DNA from 4 places in the Tepidibacillus infernus genome. Region 1 is predicted to be linked to each of the others. Evidence: riboswitches for the same ligand, from Rfam matches in the RefSeq annotation. Region 1 holds a riboswitch; each other region holds the start of a gene.

What was found. Region 1 has a riboswitch for S-adenosylmethionine ahead of TEPIDINF_RS08660 (methionine ABC transporter ATP-binding protein). Riboswitches for the same ligand answer to the same signal wherever they lie in the genome.
Region 2: it holds a riboswitch for S-adenosylmethionine, as region 1 does, so the genes downstream of both, TEPIDINF_RS01045 (ABC transporter substrate-binding protein) here and TEPIDINF_RS08660 (methionine ABC transporter ATP-binding protein) in region 1, are expected to answer to the same signal.
Region 3: it holds a riboswitch for S-adenosylmethionine, as region 1 does, so the genes downstream of both, metX (homoserine O-acetyltransferase MetX) here and TEPIDINF_RS08660 (methionine ABC transporter ATP-binding protein) in region 1, are expected to answer to the same signal.
Region 4: it holds a riboswitch for S-adenosylmethionine, as region 1 does, so the genes downstream of both, TEPIDINF_RS02230 (O-acetylhomoserine aminocarboxypropyltransferase/cysteine synthase family protein) here and TEPIDINF_RS08660 (methionine ABC transporter ATP-binding protein) in region 1, are expected to answer to the same signal.

Annotation. Positions count from the first base shown of each region.
Region 1 covers NZ_JBLWFI010000001.1:1,718,294-1,726,474, reverse strand. The annotation lists gene TEPIDINF_RS08675 (hypothetical protein) at 283-672, shown strand; gene TEPIDINF_RS08670 (hypothetical protein) at 755-1,033, opposite strand; gene TEPIDINF_RS08665 (hypothetical protein) at 1,250-1,705, shown strand; SAM riboswitch class I at 1,829-1,942, shown strand; gene TEPIDINF_RS08660 (methionine ABC transporter ATP-binding protein) at 2,030-3,058, shown strand; gene TEPIDINF_RS08655 (methionine ABC transporter permease) at 3,045-3,701, shown strand; gene TEPIDINF_RS08650 (MetQ/NlpA family ABC transporter substrate-binding protein) at 3,726-4,562, shown strand; gene TEPIDINF_RS08645 (M48 family metallopeptidase) at 4,670-5,944, shown strand; gene TEPIDINF_RS08640 (hypothetical protein) at 6,066-6,737, opposite strand; gene TEPIDINF_RS08635 (response regulator transcription factor) at 6,909-7,583, shown strand; gene TEPIDINF_RS08630 (sensor histidine kinase) at 7,573-8,181, shown strand, end outside.
Region 2 covers NZ_JBLWFI010000001.1:194,365-202,545, reverse strand. The annotation lists gene TEPIDINF_RS01060 (YeeE/YedE family protein) at 1-1,177, opposite strand, end outside; gene TEPIDINF_RS01055 (ABC transporter ATP-binding protein) at 1,190-1,930, opposite strand; gene TEPIDINF_RS01050 (ABC transporter permease) at 1,930-2,778, opposite strand; gene TEPIDINF_RS01045 (ABC transporter substrate-binding protein) at 2,793-3,836, opposite strand; SAM riboswitch class I at 3,934-4,037, opposite strand; gene copZ (copper chaperone CopZ) at 4,132-4,338, opposite strand; gene TEPIDINF_RS01035 (heavy metal translocating P-type ATPase) at 4,419-6,629, opposite strand; gene TEPIDINF_RS01030 (metal-sensitive transcriptional regulator) at 6,658-6,948, opposite strand; gene TEPIDINF_RS01025 (glutaredoxin family protein) at 7,021-7,254, opposite strand; gene TEPIDINF_RS01020 (TIGR02679 family protein) at 7,620-8,181, opposite strand, start outside.
Region 3 covers NZ_JBLWFI010000001.1:2,277,513-2,285,693, forward strand. The annotation lists gene TEPIDINF_RS11380 (pyridoxal-phosphate-dependent aminotransferase family protein) at 1-454, shown strand, start outside; gene TEPIDINF_RS11385 (H-type small acid-soluble spore protein) at 643-828, shown strand; gene TEPIDINF_RS11390 (methylenetetrahydrofolate reductase) at 920-1,819, opposite strand; gene TEPIDINF_RS11395 (homoserine dehydrogenase) at 1,819-3,138, opposite strand; gene metX (homoserine O-acetyltransferase MetX) at 3,125-4,219, opposite strand; SAM riboswitch class I at 4,329-4,435, opposite strand; gene TEPIDINF_RS11405 (cell wall hydrolase) at 4,589-5,020, shown strand; gene gerQ (spore coat protein GerQ) at 5,038-5,445, shown strand; gene ptsP (phosphoenolpyruvate--protein phosphotransferase) at 5,624-7,354, opposite strand; gene TEPIDINF_RS11420 (HPr family phosphocarrier protein) at 7,395-7,652, opposite strand; gene ptsG (glucose-specific PTS transporter subunit IIBC) at 7,694-8,181, opposite strand, start outside.
Region 4 covers NZ_JBLWFI010000001.1:446,533-454,713, forward strand. The annotation lists gene leuS (leucine--tRNA ligase) at 1-140, shown strand, start outside; gene TEPIDINF_RS02220 (DUF2533 family protein) at 220-489, opposite strand; gene TEPIDINF_RS02225 (helix-hairpin-helix domain-containing protein) at 567-1,211, shown strand; SAM riboswitch class I at 1,252-1,356, shown strand; gene TEPIDINF_RS02230 (O-acetylhomoserine aminocarboxypropyltransferase/cysteine synthase family protein) at 1,421-2,707, shown strand; gene TEPIDINF_RS02235 (CoA-binding protein) at 2,771-3,184, shown strand; gene TEPIDINF_RS02240 (deoxycytidylate deaminase) at 3,201-3,701, shown strand; gene TEPIDINF_RS02245 (DNA internalization-related competence protein ComEC/Rec2) at 3,799-6,276, shown strand; gene TEPIDINF_RS02250 (RNA polymerase sigma factor) at 6,283-6,831, shown strand; gene TEPIDINF_RS02255 (zf-HC2 domain-containing protein) at 6,828-7,820, shown strand; partial or broken gene TEPIDINF_RS02260 (hypothetical protein) at 7,968-8,181, opposite strand, start outside.

The sequences.
Region 1 (8,181 bases):
GTGGGAGGTCGGCTGGTCAAATAAGGGCCAGCCTCCTACCCGATTTAATGTACTTGACTTTATAAAAATCATCATAATATTGCGATTGAACACATCTTCTCAATGCTGGACACTAAAATAAATATTTTTTAAAAATTTATAATAAACACAAAATTCGACAATCTTTTCATCTAAAATTTTATATAATTTTATCAGGTGTTAAATATACCTCTAGGGGGGGATTTAATTTGAAAATTTATAGAATTATGTTTATGACAGTAATTCCGGGATGAGAATTATAATATGAGATTTAAAAATGTAATTATCATTTTACTTTTGGCAAGCTTTATTATTTCTATAGTATTTTTAGTAAAGAATGAATTATTTGGTTATCATAGTGCCAAGGTTACGGTGGTCGAAAATATTGGATTCATTATTAATAAAAGTCAACTTGAAGAAATAGTTAATAGGAAATATGAAAGAGTAAGGTTTATGATTATAAGTGGAAATATAAATGATCAAAAATTAACGTTGATTACGTATGACACAAATTTTACACTAGAAATGAATCTTCCTATAAATTTAATATTCATAAAGTTTGGTGAAAAGATTCTTCCTGTAGGTGTAAAAGAGAATATTCCATTAAAGAATGGGGATATTATAAAAATTAAGTACAAAGGAAGTATTAGATAATTACATTAAAATTGTTTTTAAAAATGCAAATTATAAAAATTAAGCCGCCTAAAATGGTGGCTTTTTTCTTCCTTATGACAATTTAACTAAAAATAGAGGTGCGTTGACCAACAGAGTTAACTCCTGAAAGCGTCTTGGGGTCAAATTCCTGCCAATGATTCGCTTCATCTAGAATCACCATTTCTTTAGATTGTAAAGACACAAAATCCTCATCTGTTAAGAATTGATATTCATAGTGATTGAGATAACGAATTCTCCATAATCCTTTTCCATCAAGGTTTGAAAACCATTCAATCAATTTTTCACAGCGACCAGCAAAATCGTTAATTTTTTTATTACACAAAGGGCAAACAAATTTCATTTTCATTCGCTCCCTTTATCCTCAGTTGATCTTTTATCCTATTCCTTTTGTTATATTATTCGTATTTACCTGTTTATTTTCTTTAAATATACGCTATTTTTCAAAAATTAGCTATTACTTTTCAACAAATAATGGCAATGTTAGAACAGAATAAGGGATGATTATAACGGGCAAGGTAGAAATAACTAGATAAAACCCATGAAAGGAGAGAAAACAATGAGTTTAGCAACTTCGTTTATCACCTCTTTTTTTGTGCTCCTCCTCCTTGTTTTAGGGTATTACTTTTATATTGAAAAACCAAAAACCGTAGAAAAGAAACAGTCTAATGTCATTCCCCTACAAACGGATGGCTTTGATTTTATCTTGTATCAGGGGAAGATTAAAGAAATGATGACAGACTACCAGCGGTTTTTGGCAGAAATGGATATCATCGTATACAGCAAAAGCATATTTATTGGCTTTTTAGAACCTAAATATGCTTATATTGATTTACCAGCTAAAGCGATTCATTCTGTAAAATATGAACCTACAAAACTAACCATCCATTGTTATCGCCAAATGATAAGTACCAGCAAAATTACCATCAAATCCAACTCCACAAAAAGCCTATATTTATTAGCGAAAAAAATTGATTTTATTTCTAGGCGTTCAAAAAAGACAAATGCAATTTAGTTATAGTTTGGAGAAAATTAACAATAAAAAACAATTGACATAGGCTTGTAGCAGATGTTAATATTCGTATAGTGTTTAATGCATTGAAATGCGTAAATGGTTTAAAGTGAATAAATGGATATCTCCTTATCCAGAGAGGTGGAGGGACTGGCCCAATGAAACCCGGCAACCAACATGTATTTTGTACATGGTAAGGTGCCAATTCCTGCAGAACAAATTTGTTCTGAAAGATGAGGGAAGGAACTTGTACGAATAATCTGGTCCTTTCTGATGCTTTCAGAAGGGGCTTTTCTTATTGAGAAGAAAGTAGAAGTTGGTGAATAGATGATAAAACTTCATAAAGTAAAAAAAATATTTAAGTCCAAAACTCAAGAAGTGGTTGCATTAAAAGAGATTAACTTGGATATTCAATCAGGGGCAATATATGGCATTATCGGTTATAGCGGAGCAGGGAAAAGTACTTTAATCCGTTTAATCAATATGTTGGAGCGTCCAACAGAAGGTGAAGTTTGGATCGATGAGCAAAGGATGGATCAATTACGACCAGAAGAACTACGCAAAGCCCGCCAAGGAATCGGGATGATTTTTCAGCACTTTAACTTACTCTGGTCAAGAACAGTTGCAGAAAATATTGCCTTCCCACTCGAAATCGCAGGGGTTCCTAAAAAGGAGATCGATCAGAGGGTAAAAGAATTGATCGATTTGGTTGGGTTGACCGAGCGAGCCAATGCATATCCTTCTGAGTTGAGTGGTGGACAAAAGCAACGGGTAGGTATTGCAAGAGCTTTGGCGAATAACCCAAAAGTACTTTTAAGTGATGAAGCCACATCAGCACTAGACCCGAAGACGACCGATTCTATATTAGAATTGCTACAAGAGATCAATAAAAGAATGGGAATTACTATCATTTTAATTACTCACGAAATGCATGTCATTCAAAAGATTTGTCAGCGAGTTGCTGTGATCGATGGTGGGGAAATTGTTGAAGAAGGTCCTGTTCTAGAGGTTTTTACTCATCCGAAACAAGAAATAACGAAAGAATTTGTAAAACAAGTTACCGAACATCAAAGGACAAAAGAGACGATTGAGCATTTGCCATTAGACAAAGATAGTTTTATTTTAAAATGTACATTTGTTGGTGAAACAGCTAGTCAACCGATTATTAGTAAATGGGTGCAAACCTTGGGAATTGAAGTCAATATTTTAGAGGGAAATATCCAATATGTTCAAGGTGCTTCTTATGGCTCACTTTATATTCAAGTTCAAACTTCTGAAGCAAAACTAAAAGAATCAATTAAATTCTTAGAGTCTTGCCAGGTAGAAGTGGAGGTGGTTCAAAGTGTTAACGGATAGAGAATGGCTACAGCTATGGCAAGCCACTTTGGAAACCTTGTATATGGTTGGATTATCTGGACTATTTACCGTTATCTTAGGAACGCCGTTAGGCATTTTACTTGTTTTAACCGACAAAGGCCAAATATTACAAGATGGGACAATCAATAAAGTGATTGCTGCAATCGTTAATATCTTTCGATCGATACCTTTTATTATTTTGATTGTCTTATTGATTCCCTTTACAAGATTTATTGTAGGAATCAGTATTGGTCCTACTGCTGCATCTGTACCTTTAATTATCGGTGCTGCTCCTTTCTTCGCTCGCTTGGTTGAAACTTCTTTGCGAGAAGTGAACCGGGGAGTGGTTGAAGCAGCGATATCCATGGGGGCTAGTAACTGGCAAATCATAAGAAAAGTCTATTTGCCTGAAAGTTTACCTTCCATTGTATCTGGAATTACAGTAACTTTGGTTACTTTAATTGGTTACTCAGCTATGGCAGGTGTTGTAGGTGGTGGTGGCCTAGGTGATATGGCAATCCGCTATGGGTACCAACGATATAACATGCCAGTTATGCTGGTTACCACAGCCGTTATTTTAATTCTTGTTCAAATCGTTCAAAGTTTTGGAGATTATCTCTCCAAAGTTTTAGATAAAAAATAAAATTATATAAGGGGGCTTTTTAAAATGAAAAAGTTTTTAGCTTTATTTTTAATTGCAGTATTAAGTTTAACTTTAGCCGCTTGTGGTTCAGGTTCAACTAATGAACAGCAAGGTGCAAGTGAAAATGGTGGACAACAACAAGAAGTGACTTTAAAAGTGGGTGCTACAGCTGTACCACATGCAGAGATCTTGGAAGTCGTTAAACCTTTATTAGAAAAGCAAGGAATTAAATTAGATATTGTTGAATATCAAGATTATGTTTTACCAAATACAGATCTAGCAGAAAAACAAATTGATGCAAACTACTTCCAACACGTTCCTTATCTTGAGTCTTTTTCTAAAGATCGTGGTCTTGATTTAACCTATATTGCTAAGGTTCATATTGAGCCAATGGGCATCTATTCTAAAAAAGTTGATGATTTATCCAAATTAGAGGATAAAGCAACCGTCTCAATTCCAAACGATCCAACTAATGGTGGACGTGCTTTGGCTTTATTAGAAAAAGCAGGGTTAATTAAATTAAAAGAAGGCGTTGGCATTAACGGAACCGTTCAAGATGTGGTAGAAAACCCAAAAAATCTTGAAATTAAAGAGTTAGAAGCACCAATGTTGCCTAGATCATTAGATGATGTAACCATTTCTGTTATCAATACAAATTATGCTTTAGAAGCACAATTAAACCCAACAAAAGATGCTCTATTTATTGAAGATGCTGATTCACCTTATGCGAACGTTTTGGCTGTTCGTACAGAAGACAAAGATAACGAGAATCTTAAAAAATTAGCAGAAGCTTTAACTTCACCAGAAGTGAAGAAATTTATTGAAGAAAAATATAATGGTGCTGTTGTACCTGCATTCTAAGAATACACGCAAAAGCGAACTGTTTGAAAAACTCCCTTATTGTCAAGGGAGTTTTTTTGTACAACTTTGCATATATATAAATTAGATCATGTAAGGAGGCGAGCTGTTTGAAAAAGTTTTACATAGGATTTACAATTTTCTTGCTTATATATGGCGTTTTGATGTATCTTTATTTATTTCAAAGTCAACAAGATTTACCACAGGCTTATGTGGGTGGTCCAGCCGATCCAACCAGTTTCATGAGTGTTGAGCAGCTCCATACAGCAACCATCTTTTCAAGGATAAAGGACTTTTTATTTTTTATTGGGGTACCATGGGAATGGGCGATCTATCTTATTATTCTGGGATTAGGGTTTTCCACAAGTTTTTACATGATAGCGAATAAGTTAAGTAAACGGTCCTTATTGGTACAAACGAGTATTTATGTGTTCCTGCTTAGTCTCTTGATTGCATTATTACAATTTCCCATCCAATATTACTCCTATAAAATATCTCGAGAGTATGGAATTAGTATTCAACCATTTGAGCAATGGATATGGGATAAGGGAAAGAGTTTTTTTGTTGACCTCGTTTTAACGGTACCAATGGTTTGGTTACTGTACACTTTGATTAGAAAATCACCAAAAAAATGGTGGTTCTGGTTTTGGCTTATCTCTATACCGATCACCATTTTGATGTTTTTTGTTCAACCCGTGATCATCGATCCCATCTTTAATGATTTTCAAACCCTTCAAGATCAAAAATTAAAAGAAGATATTATTGCAATTGCCAAAAAAGCTGACATTCCAGCTAACCAAGTCTTTCAAGTCAATATGTCTAAAAAAACAACGGCAATGAATGCCTATGTAACAGGAATAGGGTCTAATGCACGGATTGTGCTCTGGGATACCACGTTGCAGAAATTAAAAAAAGACGAAATATTATTTGTGATGGCTCATGAAATGGGGCATTATGTTTATAAGCATATTTATTGGATGCTGCTTGGTTCTATATTATCTTCATTTATACTCCTTTATTTACTTTATCTGTTGATCAACTGGTTGGTAGATCGTTTTGGCTATGCATGGGGAGTGCAAAAAGTAGGAGATCTTCGTTCACTTCCGTTATTTTTGTTACTTTTTTCAGTCATTACCTTTGCCATTTCCCCAATTGAAAATACGATTTCTAGACAATCTGAACGTGCAGCAGATCAATATGGTATTCAAATGACTCAAAATGCTGAAGCAGCGATTTCCTCTTTTCAAAAACTGACTGTGAATAGTCTAACCGAACCGAATCCGCCAGAACTCGTTAAAATCTTTTTATATTCTCATCCTACCATGGCAGAAAGATTATATACCATTAGTCAAGAAATGCAATTGATGAAACAAGACCAAAAATGAAACGAAAACTTTCGAGGAAGAAGATAATTTAAGTGTAAAATGAAAAGGGCTGTTCCAAAAGGTCAGTTAAAACGACTTTTTAAGGAACAGCCTTTTCTTTTACCGAAAATCAATTTTTTCCTTAATTTTGTTTATTATCTTTCGTTATCTTCCAGGGTTGATCAATCCAATTGGTAATGCGCTCTTTTTCTTTTTCAAGAAGAGAGTCAATGACTTTTTGCTTGTCGATGCCTTTTTCTTTAGCGATTTCTGCAATAGATTTACCTGCTTTTAATTCACTCAATAGCTCCTCTTGAGACATACCCAGTGTAGTTGCTACATCATCTAAGTTTCCTTTATGAAACGCTTTTCCTTTATAAAACCCTCTTTTGAAGCCACCTGTTTGTTCAACGCTAGCTTTGACCCGATCTTGTAATGTGGATTTGATTTGATCTGCTTGTTCCTTTGTCATCTTACCTGATTTAACGGCTTGATCAATTCTTTCTTCGTGTTGCTTAACTAAAAGGTCAATCACTTTTTGTTCAGAAACGCCTTTCTCCGAAGCAATGTTAGCTAATGATTTGCCAGCTTTTAATTCTTGTGCTAAGGTTTCTGCATTGATTTTTAAAAGGGATAGTAATTCGTCGTTTTGAAATGGTGTACTTTTTCCATGCCAACCATGGTCATAATAAGATTGAACTACTGAAGACGATTTTGCGGATAGAACCTCTTCGGTACCTGTGGTTTTTGCAAAGACTGAACCAGCTGTTGCTAAAAGCGCAATACCTAAGGTAATGGGAATTAATTTTTTCATGATCAAACATCTCCTTTGATTTGAAAATTTAATTTTGCGTTATTAATATAGACAAGTAGAATGAAATTATAGTGAAAAAGATAATTTTTTTCATTATTTTTTCTTTTGGGTATGATAAGGTGAATGTTGTTAAAGAAGGATTAAGGATTTACAAAAAAGGAGTATGGAAAGATGAATATTTTACTAGCTGAGGACGATGATCGACTTGGTGAATTAATCGTACATATGCTTAAGAAAAAAGGGAACTACCATGTAGATTGGGTAACAAATGGAAAAAATGCATATGATCAGGCCTTACAATCACACTACGATGTGGTTATTTTAGATTGGATGATGCCGATACAAAGTGGACTCGATGTTTGCAAAAGTCTAAGAGAAGTGAAATATACAGGTGCTATTCTTATGCTTACCGCAAAAGATGCAGTTCATGACCGAGTACAAGGATTAGATGCTGGTGCTGATGATTATCTAGTGAAGCCATTTGAATTTGAAGAATTACTTGCCCGGATTCGAGCCCTTTCTAGACGTAATTATGCACCAATCATGGAAGAAAAAGTGGAAATTCAAGGACTAGAATTAAATCGGACCAACTATACGGTGAAAAGAGAAGAAATAGAGGTTCAACTTACCCCACGAGAATTCCAACTATTAGACTTGCTGGTAAAAAATAAGGGTAGAGTACTCACTCGAGAAGTAATCCTAGATCGAGTATGGGGATATTATACAAATGTCTCAGATAAGACCATTGATGCAACCGTTAAATTAATTAGAAAGAAATTAGAGTTATTCAATCAACAGGAATTGATTATAAGTATACGTGGGGTGGGGTATAAAATTGAAGGTTAAATTTTTTTCAAAGCTACGAGAACGTTGGCAAAAGGATCTCTTTAAAAAAACCCAAATTCGTCTCACGATTTTATATAGTGGAATGATTATTTTCTTTCTTACTCTATTTATTATTGTTGTTTATTCCGTATTTTACATGATTATTTCTGATCAAGAGCACGATGATATTCAAACCTTAGCAGATCAAGAACTAAGTGTTTTGATCCGCTATTTGGGACAATATGGTTTAACGAATCAGACGAATATTATGAATCAAAATGTTATTGTGATTGGTGAAGATCAATTTTTTTACTATGTTGTTGATTCAAAGGGTCGTCTCATTTTTGGCGATGAAGTTGTTCGTCCTCTACGATCTGATTTATTAAGTATGTTGAAGGGTTGGAGGCCACTAGAAAATGAGATTCGTTATGAAACGTTATCATTTTTTGAGTTTAATCGTGTTCAAAACAAAGAGAATGATAAGCTAATCAAGAAGCGCTCCCTTCAATTATTAATGACTGGTCGTCCCATCTATGTAAAAGGTCAATTTGTAGGTGTACTCTATGTGGGGAAAAATGTGACAGATAACAACTATTTATTTAAAAAATTACTTTTTCTT
Region 2 (8,181 bases), 1.5 Mb from region 1:
TAACCCCAATGATTGAACCGATAAAGGCTGCTACAAACCATAACCAGCCATGTAAGCTAAAAGAAACAATTCCACTAAAGAAAGCACCGATGTTGCACCCAAAGGCAATTCGAGCACCATATCCCATTAACATTCCACCGATTGCAGTTCCTATGATTGAACGAGTCGAAAATTTCCATTGAACGGGTTTGGTAAAACGTATAGCAAGTGCAGCAGCGAGTAATGCGCCCAATATGATTCCTATATCAAGTACAGAGGTAACATCAGCAAAAATACTCCCATTCAATTCATTAACCCTTGCTGGTGTTTGCCAATATCCCCAACTTTCCACTGGTACGCCGAGTGCCCTCACTATTTTTGAACCCCATAAAGCAAAAGCAGAGGTAATTCCCCATGGTTTTCCAGAGAGAACGAAAATAGCAAATTGAACCAATGCTAAAATAATAACTCCAGTGACTAATGACCAAGGACCTTGGTAGATGACTTTCCAATCCTTGTTTGGCCGTTGATTACTTTTCAACAACTTACCATGTCGTTTACGTTCCAAATACATGGAAATGGCAACAACGATGACCGCTAGAATCATTTGTATAACAATCCCTTGCCAAATTCCGAAATTATTCAGAAAAGAAACTGGGCCAATATTTGGTGTATCCATCCACCATTGAAAATCTTTTGCTCCAAGTACAGAACCAATGATAAAGAAAATTAATGTGTTCAGAGCACGAAGATCACCACCACCTAAGTGGTATAGTGTTCCTGATGCACATCCATCTCCTAATTGCATGCCAATCCCAAAAATGAATGCTCCGAATAAAAGAGAGATCCCAACAGAACTTATATACCCATTAACCGTTTGGCCAAAAAAGGAACCTTGAATTAATAAGGGTAAGAAAAGAAAGCTCCCCAGCATCATTAAAAGCATTTGCACGCGAATCCCTTCACCACGGCGATTTAAAATAAAGTGTCTCCATGCAGAGGTAAAACCAAAATGAGCATGATATAAAGCAATTCCTGCAATGATTCCTACAAAATATAGTGAAGCCTGGCGTAAAGAAACGGCTTGATATAAGTAAACAACACCGATGAAAGCCACAAATATCGTAGCAATTATAATAGAACGATTATATCCTACCCGTGAAGGGGCAGGATTAGCAACGGTTACGTTTGTTTGCATTCAAATCACCTCTTAGTTAGTAGTTAGATCAAGTTCATTCATGATTCTTTCTCTTATCTTGATAAATTCAGTTCCATTTCGATTACGAGGTCTTGGAAGATCAACAATAATCATATCTTTGATATAACCAGGCCTTGGACTCATCACAAAAATTTTATCGGCCAAGTAAATCGCTTCATCAATATCATGGGTAATCAGAATCATCGTTTTCTGAGAACCCAACCATAAATTCATCAGTTCATTTTGCATTTTTAATTTAGTTATGGCATCTAAGGCACCGTAAGGTTCATCAAGCAATAACACATCTGGATCCATAACCAATGCACGGGCTATGGAAGCACGTTGACGCATTCCTCCAGATAACTGTCCTGGATAGTAATCTTTAAAATCTGTTAATCCAACTTTGATAAGAATCGCTTGAATACGTGCTTCCCTTTCTTCTTTAGCAACATTTGCTAGCTCTAAACCAAACTCTACATTTTCACCAACTGTACGCCAAGGAAATAGAGCGTGCTCTTGGAAAATTAAAGTCCGCTCTGGATCAGGCTGATCAATGATCTGTTCATTAGCCATTACCTTCCCTGTGGTTGGTTTTTCTAAACCAGCAATCATTCTTAATGCTGTGCTCTTTCCACAACCTGAAGGACCGACGATGGCAACAAATTCACCACTTTCAACAGAAAAGTTCACATTAGATAATACCTTTAAATCGCCAAAAGATTTACTAACATTCTCCAACTTGATTGTTTGCATTATACTGAACCCCCTCCTCCTGTCAGATCACGCCACCGAAGAAATTTCCTTTTTAACTGCTCAAGAACAAGATGATCTAGAATGAGGGCGATCCCACCAATCACTACAATATTAAGAAGAACTCCTTCCATATCGGCAATTTCCCCTGCATAACTAATCGACCAACCAAGACCAACTGCTGCTCCTCCAACCATTTCACTAGCCACAAGCGATCTCCAAGCATTGCCAAAAGCAACTTGAGCACCTGTTAAAAAAGATGGAAAGGTTTCAGGCAGAAAAACTTTTGTTACTAATTGTTTTTTATTCGCACCTAATACCTTTGCTAGTTCGAGATGAGTGCGATTTATATTTTCTGTCGCATTAATCATCGCTAAAGCCATAGGAAAGAAACTGGCAATCGTGATCACGATGATAATAGGAAGATCGCCAAACCCAAATAAAATAACTAAAAATGGAATCCACGTTATTGGAGGGATTGATTGCAATATTGAAATTACATTTTTTAGATAGATTTTAAATCCCTTCGATAAACCAGACAATAAGCCAAATAAAGAACCTAGAAGACAAGCTAAAGGATACCCAATGATTAATCGAATTAGACTACTTTGAATGCTGTCTAAAAATGCTGGATCTTTTACTTCACTAAGAAATCGCTGAAAGACATTAACTACATCTGGTAATAAAAAGTTTGGTAAAAACCATGCGGTAATTTGCCATATAGCGAGTAGTGTAACAATCGCATAAACATATGGAAGTGTCGATTTTATACTTAGACGCTTGACCTTTTTATTCGGTTTTAATATGGTTTGATTAGCAATAGACTTGATGATTTGTGATTCTTTTTTCACTTGAAGTCACCATCTTAAGATTGTTTTTTGTTTTGCCAAGATAAATCAAGAATATCCTCTACATTTAGAGGTTTTGATAGCATTTGTTGATCTACCATCATTTGTACAATATCTTTCATTTGTTGAATATTCTCTTGAGTAATTTCCCAATTAAAGGTTTGAGCTTCAATTGCTTCAGCGATTAAGTCTACTGAATTGATTCTCCCATTTGTTGTATCGATGGTTTCTGTTTCAATAAAACGTTTTGCCAATATTTTTGCTGCTTCTTTTGGTTGATTTTCTAACATCTCAATCGCTTCTTTTTGAGCATCTAACATCTTATTTATCGCAATCTGTTTTTCTTGAAGAATTTTTCCTGAGGTTATTGCCACCATACATGGGAAAGGCCATTCTTCTCCAACATCATAAAGTGGCGTTACAGGAATGGTTTTACGAGCAATTCGATCATATGGTTCAAAGAGAAAAGCAGCATCTACTTTCCCAGCTGTTAAGGATTGGATCGCCACACTTGGTGAAACATAAACCATATTCACATCATTACGTGTAAGATTACCCTCTTTCAGTACAACACCATTTAGCACGATGTCTGCTGTGCTCCCTTGTTTCTGTGTAGCTAGTTGCTTTCCTTTCAAATCTGGTATCGTCTTAATATTACGATCACTTCGCACTAATAGACTGTGATAACCCATTTGCGCACCGCTGATTACTTTTAAATCAGCACCTTTATCAGCCCATGTAACAGCATTTGTAAATCCAAGCACCCCTGCGTCTAATTGTCCTCCAACAATCGCTTTAATCATTTCAGGCCCACTATTAAAGATTTGAACTTCCACTTCTAACCCATTCTTTTCATAAAAACCTGCATCATAAGCAAGCATCACTTGAGCATCATCCATCACGTTTAAATAACCAATACGTAGCTTTTCTTTTGTTTGTGGATTTGTATTTGCTTGCTGCTCCTTGTTTGCTCCACAGGCGGTTAAAAATAAAGAAATGATCATTACAAACATCCCTACCCACCGTAATCGGCGTGCCCCTAAAATTTTTACCAATTCCATTTCCCCCTTTAACGTATAAACTTGACTAATTTAGTCAGGATTGTCCTTGCATATTGCAAGAAAAAACACCTCATAAGAAGAGGTGTTAAGATAACTCTTCTTATCTTTCAGAACAAATTGTTCTGCTGGAATTAGCACCGTATCATACAAATCGGTTGCCGGGTTTCATTGGGCCAGTCCCTCCACCACTCTGGATAAGAACGTGATAATATGTAATTGATCATACTGTGATTCATAGAAAATCGTCAATCCATTAATGTGCTACAATCAAAAAGTTTTTTCATGATTATTCTAATTATGCAACAACATCATAGCCTTGGTCTTCGATCGCTTCTTTCATTTGTTCAAAAGTTACTTTTCCCTCATCGAAAGAAACCGTTACATTTTTGTTCTCAAGACTAACAACCGCATTGGAGACCCCTGCTAATTTTTTTAGTGCCCCTTCTACCGCCATTTTGCAATGATTACATGTCATACCTTCTACTTTAATTACTTTTTCCATTTAAAATCCCTCCATTATAGATGAATGATTATATGAAACCCTTGTTAGGGTAACAAACAATAGTCAATAACCTTGTTTTTTTAAAATTTAATATTTTTTAATCGTAAGGAGTTAAGAACGACTGAGACAGAACTCATTGCCATCGCAGCTCCTGCAATCCAAGGTGCTAATAGACCTGCCATTGCTACTGGAATACTAATTGAATTGTAGAATAAAGAAGCAAATAGATTCTGCTTAATATTTTTTAAGGTCTGTTTACTAATATAGATTGCATCTGCAACCCCTTTTAAGCTCCCACCAATTAAGGTAACATCGGCTGCTTCAATCGCTATATCTGTTCCAGTTCCAATTGCCATCCCTACATCTGCAGTAGCTAATGCTGGAGCATCATTGATGCCATCGCCAACCATGGCAACTGTATATCCTTGAGTTTTTAAGGATTCAACTTCTTTTGCCTTATCTTCAGGCATTACTTCTGCACGAACTTCATCAACACCCACTTCTTGAGCTATACTTTTTGCGGTACGTTGATTATCCCCGGTAATCATCACGACTTTGATACCCATTTCTTTTAATTTGGCAATGGCTTCTTTTGAGTCAGCTTTTACCGTATCAGCCACTGCAAGGATTCCTAATAATTTATCAGGAGTAGCAACTAAAACAACTGTTTTCCCTTGTGCTTCTAATTGAGCCATTTTTTCTTCAATAGCTGCTGGATCAAGTCCAATTTCTCTTACTAATTTACGTGTTCCCACATAAACCATCGTATCGTTCACTTTTGCTTTTAAACCTTTGCCAGGAAGAATCTCAAAATCTTTGACTTGAAGCAAGTCGATTCCTTTTTCTTCTACGCCTTTAGCAATTGCCTTACCAATCGGATGTTCAGACGTTTTTTCAATGGAACCAGCATATTGTAATAATTCCTGTTCACTTGCATCAATCGGAATATAATCTGTTAATTCAGGCTCCCCTTTGGTAATGGTGCCTGTTTTATCTAATACAATCGCATTGATTTTTTTAGTGTTTTCTAAGTGTTCTCCACCTTTGAAAAGAATCCCATGTTCAGCTGCTTTACCGGTCCCAACCATAATAGAAGTTGGTGTTGCTAAACCTAATGCACATGGACAAGCAATAACGAGAACGGCTATCGCATTCACTAAGGCATGTTCAAAATTGTTAGGATCTAGCCAGAAGTAATAACCTAAGAAGGTTAAAATAGCGATGGCCACAACAATCGGCACGAATATCCCCGAAATCACATCAGCCATCCGTTGAATGGGTGCTTTCGTACTATTGGCTTGTTCTACCGCTTTAATAATTTGTGCTAAGGCTGTATCTTTCCCAACCTTTGTCGCTTTAAACTTAAAAGAACCATGCTTATTGATTGTAGCCCCAATGACAATATCGCCAACTTTCTTATCGACTGGAATACTTTCCCCTGTAATCATGGATTCATCAACAGACGAATAGCCCTCGATAATTTCACCATCAACAGGGATTTTTTCCCCAGGGCGAACAATGATGATATCTCCTTTTACCACTTCTTTAATTGGAACTTCAATCGGTTCTCCGTTTCTTTCAACCATCGCAGTCTTTGCTTGTAAGCTCATCAATTTTTTAATCGCATCAGATGTTCGACCTTTCGCTAAGGCTTCTAAATATTTACCAAATAAAACGAGCGTAATCAGGACTGCACTCGTTTCAAAATAAAGTTGATGAGTGCCTATAATTATTCCATAAATACTATAAAAGTAAGCAGCAGATGTTCCTAATGCAACAAGGACATCCATATTAGCACTACCATTTTTCAAAGCAGAATAAGCACCATGATAGAATTGATAACCAATATAGAATTGAACTGGTGTTGCTAAAAGAAGTTGAAACCATGGGTTCATGATGATTTCTGGCACCAAATACATAACCCCAAAATGACCCAACATACTCCATAATAGGGGAAGGGATAAGAGAGAAGAAATGATCAACTTGGTTCTCTTTTTACTTAATTCTTTATCCTTAGCAGATTGTTGATCCACTTCATCCTCATGAACTTTTCCATCATATCCTAAGTCCCTAACTTTCTTTATAAAATCATCCACATCTACTTCTTCAGCATTGTATTCGACAACTGCTCTTTCCAGCGCCAGGTTGACTGTAGCAGAGTAAACACCTGGTATTTTATTTAATCCCTTTTCGATTCGTGAGGAACATGCAGCACAAGTCATTCCAATTAGATCTAATTCTACTTTTTCCTTTGCTACACCATAGCCAAGATCCTTTGCTTCCGTCACCATTTTACTCACTCCTTTGATGACTATCTATCTATTTAATAAACAATTTAATAACATCCATCAATTCATCAATCGCAGGATCACCATTACCAGATTTAATTGCCTTTTGGACGCATCCGTGTGTATGTCTCTCTAATAAGGATAATCCAACTTTGTCTAAAGCAGCACGTACAGCTGCAATTTGAATTAAGACATCTACACAATAACGATCCTCTTCTACCATCTTGTGAATACCACGCACTTGTCCCTCGATTCGTTTTAAACGTTGAAGAATTTTTTGATTCATCTCATTTGGGTGCATATGCTCATTTAAGTTTTCCATACCCCTACCCCCTTTATGTATTAAATTATACCGTATCTATTGAAGGGTGTAAAGTTAACTCAAATGGAAAATCTATCCTAAAAGTAATTTCTTTATTTCTTTTTCGTTCACTTCAAAACCAATAAGTATTTTTTTCTTTTTAAAAAGGCCAAATAAACCGGGTTTTTGAAAAACAAAGGTAGGAACAATTCTTGTACCAGAAACCTCTTTTAGTAGATCCTCCCTTTCAGGATGAATACTAAGATCATGTTCTACATAGTCAATATTGTGTTGGGAAAGAAACTCTTTCGCCGCTTGACAATCTATTCATGTTGGCCTTGTAAATAGTTCTAATGTAATATTTTCCATCCATATCACCCCCTCAAACCCATAAATCCTAATTCAATTTTAATTCTTTTTTAATTTGTCCAAATCAATATTTTCTCTAAACAAAAATCCATCACAAATTATACCCATACCCCCGTGTAGTATATTATAAATTATAATCTTTCTAATTTAGTCATGTCTATGTCAATATTGTGTCTAAATAGTTAACTATTTTTGGAGAGGAAATTCATAATATCCTCTTAAAACGTTAGTTCCACGTCAAAACCATTCAGTTGGTTCTCAATGTGATCAAAGCGATTGAGTATCTCCTTAAATATTTCCTACACACAAAATTTCCCCTAGTATTAACACTCTTCCATCATCTTTTCTATATCTTCTATTAGTTTAGGAATTAACTTTTCCTGATACCCTGCTTTACGTTCTATCTTTATTTGTTCTTTTAATGGTAGTAATTCACTTAGTGTTATTGTCTCTAATTTTTTAAGCCGCGTATCAGATAATTCAACGGTTGACTTTGCTTTCATATATTCATCAACTTCATAATGCCAAAGTTGGACATGTTCGGGGTACCGGTTTTTTAATCTCTCAGCCATTTGAAGGCCCTCAGGGTCATAATCTCCAGAGTAATAAATAATAGCATCATTCTGAACAAGGTAATCTAGTAAAATCAAGGTAGCGAGTTTAAATTGCCCATGAGTGCATATGATTGGTGGAGACTCTTGTAATTGTAATTGGTCGATGATTGCCGAAAAAACACCAGAATTTTCAACAACAAAAACAACATTGGCTTTTCTTGAATGATACGTAACACCGGGTATAAAGAAATGGAGTTTAATCAATTCCCTTAATGCAACATTCATAACATGATTCCCCTTAAATGCCTCCCACCATAACGATTCTGGCGTC
Region 3 (8,181 bases), 560 kb from region 1:
ACGTTTTTATCATCATACGGCACCGATCTCGATGATTTATGCACTTCATGAGGCATTAAGATTGATTAAAGAAGAAGGCTTAGAAGCTACCTTTAAACGTCATGAACAAAACGGACGTGCTTTGCAAGCGGGAATTGAGGCGATGGGATTGGAGTTATTTGCGCAAGAAGGTTATCGCTTACCTATGCTCACCTCAGTCAATATTCCCGATGGTGCTGATGATATGAAAGTACGCAATTTATTACTCGAGCGTTATGGGCTTGAAATCGGAGGAGGTTTAGGACCCACAAAGAATAAAATTTGGCGTGTAGGCCTCATGGGATATTCTTCTCAAAGAAGTAATGTCATTCAGTTCTTAACGGCATTGGAGTCAATCTTATCCGAGTTAAAAATTAAGATCAATGAAGGGGAAGCTGTAAAAGTTGCCGAGAATTACTTAAATAATCATGAATAGTATCGCTTCACCATAGAGTAAAAAACAGGTTTGAGCCCTAATTTTTGCAATGCTTGAATTACAGGTTGAGTAAATCTCAAAACATTAAGGTAGGTCATTAATATTTCCTCTCCTTACACACCTTTACTTCTTTGCATACTTTAAAAATAAATTAGAAACGCTATTAAAAAGAAAAGAGGTGAGTAAAAATGAATTTTCATAGAGCAGAGGAAATTCTTCAAGCGGAAGAAACGATAGAGGTCTTTTATGATGATCAATCTGTTTGGATTAATAGCCTTGATTCTCAAACAGGAACTGCTGAAGTAACAGATATGGATAATCATCGTTTAAAGGTTCCTGTTGATGAACTTACTGAGGGTAAAGTGATATCGTAAGAAACTGAGAAAACCATCAAAGTATCAAAAAACCATGAACAAGGGTGAACATTTCCTATCGGTCATGGTTTTTTCATTCTATGATATATTATCAAATTATTTTTTTTATCTGCTTATCAGATACTTGCAAGAGATCAGATACAATCGACAAGTCACCAATTGGATAAATGTGAACACCTTGAACGATCCCCTTTATCTCCTCAATTAATTTTTGTGCTATCTCTATTCCTGCCTTTCTACCCCCCTGTTCTACTTTGGCAATCATCTCCGATGAAATATGGATACCTGGTACTTTTTCATTTAGATAATAAGCCATTTTCACACTCTTTATAGGAAGAATGCCAAAAATGACATGAACTGGTAGGTCTCTTATTTTCTCTAAAAATCGTTCTACTTGGGAAAGTTCATAAACAGGCTGAGTTTGAACAAATTCCACTCCAGACTCAATCTTTCTTTTTAGTTTTTCCACTTCAAGCTCTAGGTCATCATTACCAGGGTTTGCAGCACCGCCGATAAAGAAATCAGTTGCGCTGTTTAAAGGATTGCCTGATAAGTCCTTTCCTTGGTTGAGTTGATAGGCAATGTTGGCTAATCCTGTCGAGTCGACTTCAAAGACTCCTTTTGCTTGTGGGTGATCTCCTCTAGCTGGTGAATCTCCTGTTAAGGTGAGGATGTTTCTAACACCTAAAGCTGCAGCACCTAATAGTTCTGATTGCAGTCCTATGATATTGCGGTCACGACAAGTTAAATGGAATATCGCCTCTATCCCCATATCCTGTTGAATCACATGTGCTAAAGCAATGGGACTCATTCGTAGTGTAGCCATGGGGCTATCTGCAATATTTACCGCATCCACAATCCCCCTCAAAAAGGTAGCCTTCTCTAAAACAGGCATTGGATTTGCTCCTTTGGGCGGTTCTAATTCTACTGTGGTGACAAATTTCCCTAACGTTAATTTTTCTTTTAATCCATGAATTTGATAGATACTCATTATGATCTTCCCCCTAGCTTTATTCCTTCTTCTTCCACCCTTTCTTCATGATGACAACTTAATGCAGGATAATAGATCATTTTTGTGCGATGGTTTACGTTTTGTTTCAATGCTAAAATTTGTTCCTCATTCCCCTTTACCAGATGGCCTACCAAAAATCCCTTTTGTACAGAGATGGTTTCTCTTTTTATCATTTCTAATTCAAATTGGTGTAGCTTTACTTGCCAAAACATTTGATCTGCACTAGTCATTGGATGATGTTGCTCATGAATGATTAACCAAAATGGATTTTCTATTGATTCTGTAACCGTGGCCGTTGTTTCTATTTCCTTTTTATGGTGATAGGAATAGGTTGGATGTTGAAGAACGTCTACTAAATCCTCTACAATTGCACTAGCTGTAGGAAGAGAGCCTGCTCCTGGACCTTGTAAAAATAAGCGGCCAACAACATCAGTTTCAATGATGATCGCATTATCTACCCCTTCAACACTATACAATGGATTAGACTCTGCTAAACAGGTTGGTTCTACTCGGACATTCCAGCCTGTATCTGACTTATAAAGTGATGCAACTAGTTTCATTCGTAAGCCTAGTTCTTCAACAAGAGCCAATTGTTCCAGCGTAACCTCCGAGACACCAATCTTTTTCACTGAAGTCCAGTTTGGTCGTTCAGGAAAGATGATGTCACTTAAAACCATTAATTTATAAAAAGTATCCCAGCCCTCAATATCATTTGTAGGATCTGCTTCTGCAAAACCTGCAGCTTGTGCTTCCTTTAACGCCTGTTTGAAGGAAATTCGTTTTTTCCTCATTTGACTCAGAATATAATTCGAAGTCCCGTTTATAATCCCTTGGATTTTTGTAATTTGATTCACTTGAAGCAATTGTTTAATCGTCCGAATAATAGGAATTCCACCAGCTACACTAGCTTCAAAGGCTAACATTACCCCATATTGTTTCGCGATTTCCTTTAATTCAGCTCCATTAAATGCCATTAATTCTTTATTTGCTGTAATCACATGACAACCTTTTGAGAGTGCCTGAATGATATATTGATAGGCAGGATCTCTTCCCCCTATCATTTCAATGACTACGTCTAATTTAGGTAATTGTAAAATATCCTGATAATTCGTTGTAACGAGAATAGAATCCCTCATCTCCAAAACTCGTTTCTTCTCTATATCCTGAATCAAAATCGCAACGACTTCAACAGACTTGCCTAAGATATGTTGTAATTGTTTTTGATGGGAAATGATCGTTTGATATACACCAGTTCCCACCGTACCCAAACCTAGTAAGGCTACCTTAATCGATTCCATATAAACCCTCCTTTACAATCGATCCCCATTTATCAAATTCGACTAAAAAACCATCATGGCCATAAATCGTATCGATCTCATAAAAATTTGCATGACCTCCTAATTGACGATAGGCCTCTGTTAGCTCCTTTAAACTTTCTGGCGGATAAAGCAAATCCCCTTTATAGGCAATTGCGATCATAGGGACTTTTAATAATTTCAAGGCTTCTTTCCATCCTCCACGGCCACGACCGATGTCATGACTATCCATCGCCTTAAGTAAATATAGATAGCTATTGGCATCAAAACGTTTTGTTAATTTATCTCCTTGATAACTAAGATAAGATTCTATTTCAAACGTAATTTCATCGTGGGAATTCCCCCACTCATTACGAAGGCTCCTCTGAAAACGTTGATTATACAACTCTTGTGAACGATAAGTAATCATTCCTAACATACGTGCAAGACTTAATCCATGATCAGGTTTATCTTCCAATGGATAATTTCCATGATTCCATTTAGGGTCATAAATAATAGCAAAGCGGGACATAGCATTAAAAGCGATGGCATAGTCACTTAAATAAGAAGTCGCAGCAAGGGGAAATAGCTTATCCATAAAGGTAGGGTAAAGAATTCCCCATTCCAAAACTTGCATTCCACCTAATGACCCTCCAATCACTGCATGCACATGATCAATACCCATTTTCCTTAATGCTTTGTATTGAGCATGAACCATATCCCTGATGGTAACAAAGGGAAATGAAGCACGATAAATCTCTTTATTGTCAGGGTTTATACTTAAAGGACCTGTTGTACCATTACATCCACCAATCACGTTTGTCGTAATCACTTGATACTCATTCGTATCAATCCATTGATAGGGGCCAATCATCCCAGACCACCAACCAGATGTCCCATCATTTCCATAAGCAAATTGATTTCCTGTCAAACCATGACACACTAATATAACAGGTGCACCAATGGAGCCTACCCTCTCATAAGCTATATGAGCTTGTGGTAAAATCGTTCCAGATTCAAGCATTAAATCTCCAATTTCTATTTTTCCATACTCATAATGAAGATTGATCTCTGCCACCGCCATCCTTACTCCTCCTCTTCATCCATTCAAATCCCCTAAAAAAGTAAAATCCCCTTCCTAAGAAGAGGGATTAAAAAACCATCTCTTCAAGAAGAGATGGTGATCGCCGCTCTTCTTATCTATCAGAACATGAATGTTCTGCAGGAATTGGCACCGCGTTTTATTTAAACCGGTTGCCGGGCTTCATAGGGCCAGTCCCTCCGCCTCTCTGGATAAGAATTTCCTTTATTAAATTAAATGATTAATACAAGAATACAATGCATTAAAACAGATTGTCAAGGGATTTTTTTTAAATGATTCCTTTGTTTTAATCACCTATTCTGCACAGGTTAAATATATTGTTATGGAAGCCTATATATGCGGGGTGAATCAATGGCTGTAATAAAAGCTAATTCAAAAGACGTGAAACTGTTGGCTAGATTAATGAGGGCTGAAGCTGAAGGTGAAGGGAAGCTTGGCATGCTAATGGTCGGTAATGTTGGAGTTAACCGTGTACGTGCTAGTTGTTTAGACTTTAAAAACATTCGGACAGTTAAGCAGATGGTTTTTCAATCTCCTGGTGGATTTGAAGCGGTTCAAAAATCTTATTTCTATCAAAGAGCCAGAACACAGGATATCCACCTAGCAAGAAAAGTGATTAGAGGTAATAAATACCATCCAGCCACTCGAGCATTATGGTTTTTTGAACCACTAGGTCCGTGCCCAAGAACATGGTATAACCAACCCAATGCGGGGCGCTATAAAGACCATTGTTTTTTTCACCCTACTTACAGTAATTGCCCTTCCGTTTACCGAACTTATTAAAGAGGAGTTGAATTTCGATGTATCCTTACAATCCATACTATTATGATTCATATTTAATCAATCCCTATGATATGAATATGCCCGATTACATGCAACCAATGGTACCACAACAACCAATGGTACCAATTCCACCATCACCTGAAACAGGAATCGATGTGCCTGGTCTTTTACCAGCAGAACAATCTTATATTGAAAATATTTTAAGACTTAATTTGGGAAAAATTGCAACGATTTATATGACTTTTGAAAACAATAAAGAATGGAATGCCAAAGTATTTAAAGGTAGTGTGGAAGCTGCAGGTCGCGATCATATTATTATTAGCGATCCACAAACTGGAAGACGTTATCTTTTATTGATGGTTAATCTTGATTATATCACTTTCGATGAAGAACTAAACTATGTTCCTCCAACTGTCAGATTATAGCCTTTTAAAACAGAAGGGACACCTTTAACGTGTTCCTTTTATTTTTGCATCGGCTCTAGTTCTCTTGCAATTTCTTCTTTCTCTTTTTTGGATAAGATAAGGCTAACCATTGAACTTCCATTTATTATAAAAAACAAGCCCCATATCGCTACAGGGCTCATGTGCTCAAAATTTGTTTTTACTGTAATTTGGCTAACACTTCTTGCTCTACATATTCCTTAATTTCTTCAGCTGTTTCCATTTGTAATACTTTTTGTGCCACATTTTTCATTTCAGACACATTCAACTTACGGATCAGGGATCGTGCAGGTAGGACGGAAGAAGCACTCATGCTAAATTCATCTAAGCCCATTCCTAAAAGAATTGGAATCGCTGTAAGATGCCCTGCCATTTCTCCACACATTCCAGCCCATTTACCTTCTTTATGAGCAGCTTGAATCACCATATGGATCAAACGTAATACAGCAGGGTTGAATGGTTGATACAAATAGGAGACTTGTTCGTTCATTCGATCCGCTGCCATCGTGTATTGAATCAAATCATTGGTTCCAATACTAAAGAAATCCACTTCTTTAGCTAATTGATCTGCGATAATGGCGGCTGCAGGAATCTCAATCATCATTCCTACTTCCATTTCTGGATTAAAAGGAACCTTTTCATTGATTAATTCTTGTTTTACTTCTTCTAAAACCTGATTGGCTTGGCGAAGCTCTTGAAGTGAAGCAATCATGGGATACATCAATTTAATATTGCCAAATACACTTGCCCGAAGAATTGCCCTAAGTTGGGTTTTGAAAATATCGGTTCGGTCCAAGCATAAGCGGATCGCCCGATAACCCAAAAACGGATTCATTTCCTTTGGTAGGTTAAGATAAGGTAACTCCTTATCCCCGCCAATATCTAAGGATCTGATCACAACAGGGCTTTCTTGACTAAACATTTCAGCTACAGTTTTATAAGCTGCAAACTGTTCTTCTTCAGAGGGTAAATCACTTCTACCCATGTAGAGGAATTCGGTACGAAATAAACCAATCCCTTCTGCTCCATTTTCTAAAGCGCCTTTACCATCTTGAGGGTTGCCGATATTTGCTACGATTTCAACTTGATGTCCGTCTGCAGTAATCGAAGCCTCATTTTTTAAGGTTTTTAGTTCAGCTAAATGCGCTTCATACTGTTCTTTTTTTGTTCTGTATTCCATAACCAGATCATTTTCAGGATTGATATAAACGATTCCCTCATTTCCATCAATAATGACATAATCCTCTTGATTGGTCTTTTCAAGAATATCCTTTAATCCTACTACAGCTGGAATCTCCATCGATCTTGCCATAATTGCTGAGTGAGAGGTTCTTCCTCCAATATTCGTAGCAAAGCCTGCTACCATTTCACGATTTAATTGGGCAGTATCTGATGGTGTTAAGTCATGAGCAATCAAGATGACCGGCTCTGCAAACTCATCTAAAGACATTTCTTTAATCCCTAATAACCGTTTTAAGACCCTACTGCTTACATCACGAATATCTGCAGCACGCTCTCTCATATATTCGTTATCCATACTTTCAAAGATCATAATAAATTGATCTGTAATCTCTTGTAATGCTGCTTCTGCATTGATTAAATCGGTCTTAATTTTGTCTTTTACAGCACCAATATACTCTGGGTCTTGTAGCACAAGAATATGCGCTGAAAAAATTTCTGCTTCCTTTTCCCCTAATTTTTGCAGCGCCTTTTTCTTAATTAGTTCCAATTCGTCAATCGCTAGTTTTACTTTTTCTTCAAAACGGTTGATTTCTTGCTCCACTTGCTCTGCTTGAAGGGAATGCTTCTTTACTTCAATCTTGTCTTCTTTCAAAAGAAAGGCTGGCCCCATCGCAATACCTGAGGATGCTGCAATGCCTGTCCAATTCATTTATACAAACCCCCTTATCCCATGATTAAAAGAAAAATGATTACTCAAGGACAGATTCTAGAATCTCACCAATTGCATTTAGTGCCTCTTCTTCTTTTTCTCCACTGGTTACCACGGTTACTTGGTCTCCTTGTCTAATTCCTAAGGACATCACGCCCATAATACTTTTTGCATTTACGGTTTTATCCCCTTTAACTAAGGTGATTTCTCCAGGGAATGAACTTGCTTTTTGTACTAATAATGTAGCTGGTCTTGCATGAAGACCAGCTGGGTTTTTGATTGTAAATACTTTTTCCATAATGAAATTCCCCCTATTTAATCATCTATCTAAATAAAACTTTAATCTTTCTTATCGATGATTGCAACCTCTGTTTCCTTGGCAACAGCTTTTCCCTTATTCACCTTTAATACCTGGTTCTCTTGTAAATTTGTGAAAACAATTGGTGTAATCGTTGAAGTTGCATGTTTTTCAATATACGACAGGTCAACCTTTAATAATGACGTACCTACTTCAACTTCATCCCCTTCATTTACTAATAATTCAAATCCTTTTCCCTCAAGTTTCACGGTATCGATTCCCACATGAATCAAAACTTCTAATCCACTATGAGAGACTAAACCAATCGCATGTTTGGTTGGGAATGCATTTACCACTTTTCCTTTAATCGGTGAAACGATTTCCCCTTTTTCCGGTTTCATAGCGAAGCCATCCCCCATCATTTTCCCTGCAAAAACTTGATCAGGCACTTCAGTGATGTCAATCACTTCACCTGTTAGAGGAGCAACGATAAATTCAACACCATCGACTACTGTTTCAATATCACTTG
Region 4 (8,181 bases), 1.3 Mb from region 1:
TTGTTCCGACTTCCTATTCCAAAGAGGAGTTAGAAAAGGAAGTTCTTTCTGATCCAAGATTAGAAGAATGGAAGGCTGGTAAAGAAGTCCGTAAAGTGATTGTCGTTCCAGGAAAACTGGTCAATATTGTTGTTAGCTAATAAATCATAAGAAAGACTACTGGACAAACCAGTAGTCTTTTTGTACAAAAAGCAGGAAATTTATGCTTTTTATCAAATATTAGGAATGTGTTTTCATTTTATTCGCATATGCTGTGAACATTTCCATTGTTACTTCTTTTCGAGAAGGAAGCTGATTCTTTAGTGCGTATCGATTCATTTCATTAGTCCATTGATTTAACTTAGTTAAATCTACATTTTTTCCTATTTTATATTCGGTTAGTAATTCATCTATAATCCGTTCACGCTGCTGATCCATTTGTTTATATACTTCGATGGCATGAACTTTTTCATTTACTTTTTTTGATATTTCCAAATGAACGCTATTCATTTTATCACCTCAACCTTTTGATTCTATTATTTTATATCAATAATTAAAAAAATGCAGTAGTAGAAAGGGGAAGAAGAATGGGAAGTCTCCCAAATATACGGTTTACAAAAAGAGAAAAAGTCTTACTCGGACTGTTGATTATTTTTTTACTTATCATCATTAGTCAATACATCTCTTATCATCAAAAACAGCCACCTACGTTTGCGGATGAACCTTTAGTTGAGTTATCCACCGAAAAAGGGGATACCCCACAAGGAGAAGTAAAGCAAACGGAAATGACAAATCCTAAGAAGATAGTAGTTGATGTGAAAGGAGCAGTAGCAAAACCAGGAATCTACCAATTAACAGAGGGGTCAAGGGTAAAAGAAGCGTTAGATCTTGCTGGAGGGACCTTAGCAAATGCAGATTTAAACCAAGTCAATTTAGCTCAAAAAATCGCAGATGAAATGGTCATTTTTGTCCCTGTTCAAGGAGAAACACTAAATGGTGTATCTTCTGGATTAGGTGTATCTTTTGAATCAAATGCTGAAACAATTTCCATCAACCAAGCAAGTGAAGAAGAGCTGATGCAATTAGATGGAATTGGTCCTGCTAAGGCAAAAGCTATTATAGAATACCGAACAAAACAAGGTAAATTTCAGACGATTGAAGATCTGATGAATGTGCCAGGAATCGGCCAAAAAACTTTTGAACAAATAAAAGAAAAAATTTCAGTGCATTAACAGAATAATGTGTTATAATATTTTACAATTACATAATAAACTCTTATCCAGAGTGGCGGAGGGACTGGCCCGAAGAAGCCCGGCAACCCCACAAGTTAATTGTGAAGGTGCTAATTCCAGCAGACGAAAGTCTGAAAGATAAGAGAATTAGGTTTTACACCTCTTTCTCTTTGAAAGAGGTTTTATTTTTTTCTAAGGAGGAATTAAAAATGACAGAATTAAGGAAAGAAGAGAAAGGACTAGCAACATTAGCAATTCATGGAGGGTATACTGCAAGTAAACACTTAGGGGCGACAAATGTTCCAATCTATCAAACGGCAGCCTACCAATTTGAGAATTCAGAGCATTCTGCTGCCCTGTTTAATATGGAACAAGAAGGTAATATTTATAGCCGAATTAGTAACCCAACAACAGATCTATTAGAACAACGTTTGGCAGCTTTAGAAGGAGGAGTAGGTGCCTTAGTTACTGCTTCTGGACAATCGGCAGCATTATTATCTATTCTTAATATTGCTGAAACTGGAGATGAAATCATTGCTTCCAAAAACTTGTATGGGGGTACCATCACCTTATTTACATATACATTACAAAGATTAGGAATTACGATTCATTTTGTAGATCAAAATGATTTAGATCAATGGCAAAAGCATGTGAATGAAAGAACGAAAGCTTTTTATATTGAGTCCATTAGTAATCCTTCTTTAGATGTTCCAGATATAGAGGAATTAGCTAATTTAGCACATCAAAATGGAGTTCCATTGATTGTGGATAATACATTTGCAACCCCTGTATTATTACGTCCATTTGATTTTGGGGCAGATCTTGTGATCCATTCCACAACCAAATATATTGGAGGGCATGGTAATACGATCGGGGGAGTTGTCGTAGATAGTGGAAAATTTCCATGGGACAATGGGAAATTTAGGCGATTAAGCGATCCAGATCCTGCCTACCATGGACTAAGCTATATAGAACATGTCGGAAAACAGGCATATATTACAAAATTGAAGGCACAATTAAATCGGGATATTGGTGCAACCATGGCACCATTTAATGCATTTCTGTTAATTCAAGGGTTAGAAACGCTTTCTCTTCGCATGGAAAGACATAGTACAAATGCGTTAGCTGTAGCAAACTTTTTATCTCAGCATCCGCAAGTTGAATGGGTGAATTATCCTGGTTTAGAGAATCATTCAACCTATACCTTAGCCAAGAAATATTTAGATCATGGGCAAGGAGGTATCCTGACCTTTGGTGTAAAAGGTGGATATGAAGCAGCAAAACGCTTCATCGATAAGGTTCAATTATTTACCCATGCTGCAAATGTAGGTGATGTTAGATCCTTAGTTATCCATCCAAGTAGTTCAACTCATCACCAGTTAACAAACGAACAAAAGATAGCTGCAGGTGTATCAGATGATTTAGTTCGAGTATCTGTTGGAATCGAAGATATTAATGACTTATTAGCTGATCTTGAACAGGCTCTAGCAGAATAATTATTGACTTATTCCTAAGAAATACAATATTGTATAGGTAAATGATAAAAAGGGGAGCTTTCCATGAGTCTTTTAACAACAAATGAACAAATCAAAGAACTGATTCAAGAAACAAAACGTATCGCAATTGTAGGATTATCCAATAAACCTGATCGTGATAGCTATAGAGTGGCTGAGTATTTATTAAATCATGGTTTTGAGATTATTCCAGTCAATCCAACCATCGATGAAGTATTAGGAGTAAAAGCTGTTGCCTCCTTAAAAGAAATTAAAGGGACAGTCGATATGGTTGATGTATTCCGTCGTGCTGATCAAGTCATGCCTGTTGTAGAAGAGGCGATTGAAATCGGAGCAAAATCAATTTGGTTCCAATTAGGTGTGGTTAATGAAAAAGCGGCCAAGGAAGCTTCTGATAAAGGTTTAAAAGTGGTTATGGATCGCTGTATAAAGATTGAACATGGAAGATTATTCTTTTAAAGGAATGAAGTTTAGGATGGGAAAAGAAAAAGAGCAAAAAGATCAGCATTACCGTAAAAGCTGGGATGAATATTTTATGGATTTGGCCTTTACCGTCGCTGAAAGAGCAACTTGTCCGAGAAGACATGTTGGAGCAATCCTTGTTAAAAACAAGAAATTGCTGGGTACAGGCTACAACGGAAGCCCCTCAGGGGTCGCTGATTGCTACGAACAGGGGTGTCTAATCGAACACTATCATGAAAATGGTGTAGAAAAAGAAAGATGTATTCGAACCATTCATGCAGAAGTAAATTTAGTTTTGTTTACCAATCGCGAGGATCGAGAAGATGCTACTGTTTTTGTAACGGATTCCCCTTGCTATAACTGTGCGAAGATGTTAGCAAATAGCGGTATCAAAGAAGTTGTATATGAGCGAGTCTATGAAAAAGACCATCCTAAAGTTTCTGCCCTTTTTAATGAAGCAAAGATTCAATATCGACAATATTTAAGAAATAGTGTGCCAGCCCTTCCTCAGTAATGATGGAGGGTTTTTTTCATGATAAAAAAGGAAGGGAAACAAGGAAATAGAGAGAATTATCTATAGGAATCATGTAATGTGAGGTAGATGTTTCCTGATGCAAAGGTATCCTTTATTCTTATTATCATTATTTTGGCTTACTGGTCTTTATCTTGGCTATTATCAGATTGACCTATCCCTATTTATTTGGGTTATTGGCTTAGGTTTAGGTTTCTTATTAGTAGCCTTATCAATTGGCTCTTACTATAGAAAGTCAAAATATTGGCTAGTATGGTTAATATTTGCTGTTATAATTTTTGCATTTTTTCGAATGACTCTGTATCAAGATCAACACCAGACACAACTCTCAAATGAATTTGTACAAGAGGATCAAGAGATTGGAATCCGAGGCTATATTGCTGCAACACCAATGATTGATGGTGATTTAGTTAAATTGATGGTAAGTCCCATCTCCTATCAATGGGATCAAAAAGAAGTTCCAATCAATTCTAAAGAAAAAGTCCTTGTTTACATCTATCTTAGAACAAAATCTGAACTGCAGAAGGTTCATGAGTGGGAAAATGGCATGGGCATCATGTTGTATGGAAAGTTGGAAAAGCCACAAACTGCCAAAAACCCGGGACAGTTTGATTATCGCAACTATTTAGAAAAACGTGGGGTCTATTGGAAGGTGGAAGTAGACCAGCCATCTACGATAAAGGTGTCAGATCGATTTAGCTTGTTGGCAAGCCTAAACCGTGTGAAAGATAAATTAACGTTACAAATCGATCAGTTGTATACAGAACCTAATGCTGGTTTTTTAAAGGCCTTACTATTAGGAGAAGATCAGCAAATCTCTGAGGAACTTAAAGAGGATTTTTCTATTCTTGGGCTTAGCCATCTTTTGGCGATTTCAGGCTTACATTTATCCATGATTACCTTTGTTATTTTCTGGCTTTTAACAAAGATTGGCTTGACACGTGAACATATCGCTATAACTGCAGGATTTGTCTTAATTGGATATATGTTTTTAACAGGAGCAAGTGCTTCTGTTGTTCGAGCCACTTTAATGGCTTTATTGATGTTTTATGGTCTTATTTATAAACGTGCTTTATTTTCCCTACAATCGTTAGCAACTGCTTTTATACTAATGACATTTTATCAACCGATGTGGATTTATGATATAGGATTTCAATTATCGTTTGTTGTCACCCTTACCTTAATCTGGGGATATTCTAGAGTGGAGAAACGGATTCCGATTAAGCAAAGGTGGTTAAGGTCTACCTTGACTGTGCTAATCATCACACAATTCGCTTCATTTCCATTGGCCTTCTATTATTTTCACCAGTATTCGCTGCTATCATGGTTAGGCAATTTTCTTTTTGTGCCGATCTTTAGCATGGTGATACCGGTTAGCTTTGCTTTGCTCTTTTTTAGTTTTTTTTCTTTCAATCTTATTGAACCGCTAGCAAGTATTCTAAACTGGACATTAAGTCAGTTATTTGAGGTTATTCACCTATTTTCTAAACTCTCTGTATTTCATTTTTATGGCTATTTTCCCTTTATAAAAGTTGTTTTACTCTATACCCTGTTTTTTTGGATACTGATCAGAAACGAAGTGAAGAATGCTTTTATTTCCTATGATCTGAAAAAGAAAATCTTTCTACTTGAGAAAATAAGTATATTATTATTGGTTGTTGCGCTTATCATTCCAGTTTTTTTGCCAAAGCAAGGTATGGTCACTTTTATTGATGTTGGTCAAGGGGACAGTATTCTGATTCAGACTCCAGGGAATGATCAAGTGCTTATTGATGCTGGGGGAACACTAACCTTTCAAAAAGAAGATTGGCAAAAAAGAAAGAATCAATTTGACACAGGTGAAGACATCATCTTACCATATTTACATTTTATGGGAATTGATGTTTTGGATATGGCGGTTTTAACCCATGAAGATCAAGATCATATTGGTGGGTATCTTTCCTTAGTTGACCAACTAGAGATTCGAACATTCGTCGTAGGCAAAGAGTTTCCTAGGACTGAACTGGGCAAGGAACTTCAAAAGAAGTTAATAGAAAAGAAAATAAAAATCATTCACGTTAATCAGATCCAACATGTTAAACTAGACAATGAGTCAGTCTTTACTTTTATTCCAATCGATATCTCTGGTTCTTTAAAAGAAAATGATCACATGTTAGTGGCCTTTTTAAAACTTTACGATACATCAATAGCACTACCCGGGGATTTAGAAGAAATAGGCGAGTACAAGATATTAGATACTTATCATGTGAAGCCTATTGATATTTTGAAAGTTGGACATCATGGAAGTAAAACCTCTACATCAGATCTTTGGTTACAATCACTAGAGCCAAAAGAAGCGGTCATATCTGTGGGAGAAAATAACTTGTATCGCCACCCTTCTAATGAGGTGGTTCAACGATTACAAGAGCAAAACATTAACATATGGAGAACAGACCAAGATGGAGCCATCATGATTTATATCAATAATGATGGATTTCGGATTGAAAAAAAGATAAAAAATGATGAAATTCAGCAACAAAATATAACGAAGATTCGTCAATTGAGAGAGGAGGGCTAAGGCATCTTGAATCATATAGAATTAGTTCAACTAGCAAAAACAGGAAATCAAGCGGCACTTATAGATTTACTCAAAAGCATAGAGCATTCCATTTACAAAACCGCTTATTATTTTATGGGAAACGAACACGATGCAAAGGATGTCGCTCAGGAAGCTCTCATTAAGGTATATACTAAATTAAGTACGTTTGAAGAAAAAGCTCAATTTCATACCTGGGTCCAACGTATTACCACCAATATTTGTATGGATAAATATCGGAAAAATAAAAAGGAAGTTTCGATTGATCTTTTTGAGATGAAATTAACGAATCATTCAAATATAGAGACAGAAATTGAAAACAAGATGATGGTGGAAGAATTACTAGCTCATATGAATCAACTACCCAATAAAATTCGATCAGTGATGATATTAAGATATCTACAAAATTTTTCTTATCAGGAGATCGCTGAGACATTGGATTTGCCATTAAATACTGTGAAATCCTATCTTTTCCGTGGTAGAGACCAACTGCAAGCGTTAATAAATCAAACTCAACAAGGAGGTGTTCAACGTTGATTCGTTGTGAAGAGGCTAAAGAATGGATACAGCTACAATTAGATCACGAATTAGATGAATCAAATCAGGTATTATTACAAGAACACCTAACATCTTGCAGTGCTTGTCGTGATTATCATGAGAAAATGAATCAGTTACATTTACAATTAAGCCAAATGCCGAAACCCACCCTTCATGGAAGCCTTGTCGATCAACTGTTTCAAGCAGATACAAATCAGGTACAAATACCTGTATTTAAGAATAAATCAAGATGGTTTAAAGGATCTTTAAAGAAACCATTGATTGGTGTTTTGGCTGCATCCATTCTTATCGGGTTATGGTTTCCGGTCTCAGGTTTATTTGTGAGCAATCATTCGTCTTCTAGTGACAAGGGACAAATTGCAGTTTTTGATGCGCCGATCAACCAAAATGTAGGTCAAACAACATTCGTTCAATCTAATGTAAAAGAAAGTAAATCAGAGCAAGAAGGAAATCTTGGTAAAGGATTAAATAAAGAACCAAATAATAAAGAAACAAGTAATAAACCAACTGATGAATATCAAAAGAAAAAAATGATTGATCAAGAAAATAATAGATCAGTCGCTTTAAAGGATCCAATTCAGGAAGAACAACCTCAAAGGGATAGAAGCTTAACAAAAGATCCATCTGAATCACCAAAGGAAGATGACGCTTTTACTGCAGATGAAAATGGGATGCTAATATCGATAACAGGTACAGAAATTCCTCCTTTTCCTTATCAGATTAAAGAAGAAGACCGACAATTAGTGATTTATGACCAGAATCATATTGAGATCTATCGTACCCATCAATGGGAGGAAGGATTTTCTGTTCATTGGATTGTGGAGAATGAGAATCTAATTAATTATCAACTTTTTGATCAGCAAGGCCAGCTTATAGCAAAATACCAAATCAATATCATAGAGAAGAAAGAAGAAAAGATAGACCAAAAAGAAGAAACAGTTAAGAAAATAGAAGAAACAATTGAATAGAGTGTCACACATCAGCAGGAACTTGCGTATAGTGTAATACGACCATTGCTTCCCGCCCAATGGGAAGATCCTAGGCCTTTTCATTGGGCGTTTACATAAGTGTGATTGGACGATAAAACCGTGGAATTCCACGGTTTTTGTTTTATGTTACTTTAAATTATTTTTATAGAATAAAAATAAGGTATCTGCGTATTCGCGAACATAGATGAAAATATGATACAGATGAGCTCGATCAACAAACTCTTCACGGGTTTTCGGCAATGGAGAGTTAGCGTAATGATCATTTAATTGATTTAATAATTCAGACATTTCTTTAAAAGTCTCTATTGGGTTTAAGCTTGGATTTTTTTGCATTTTAGAA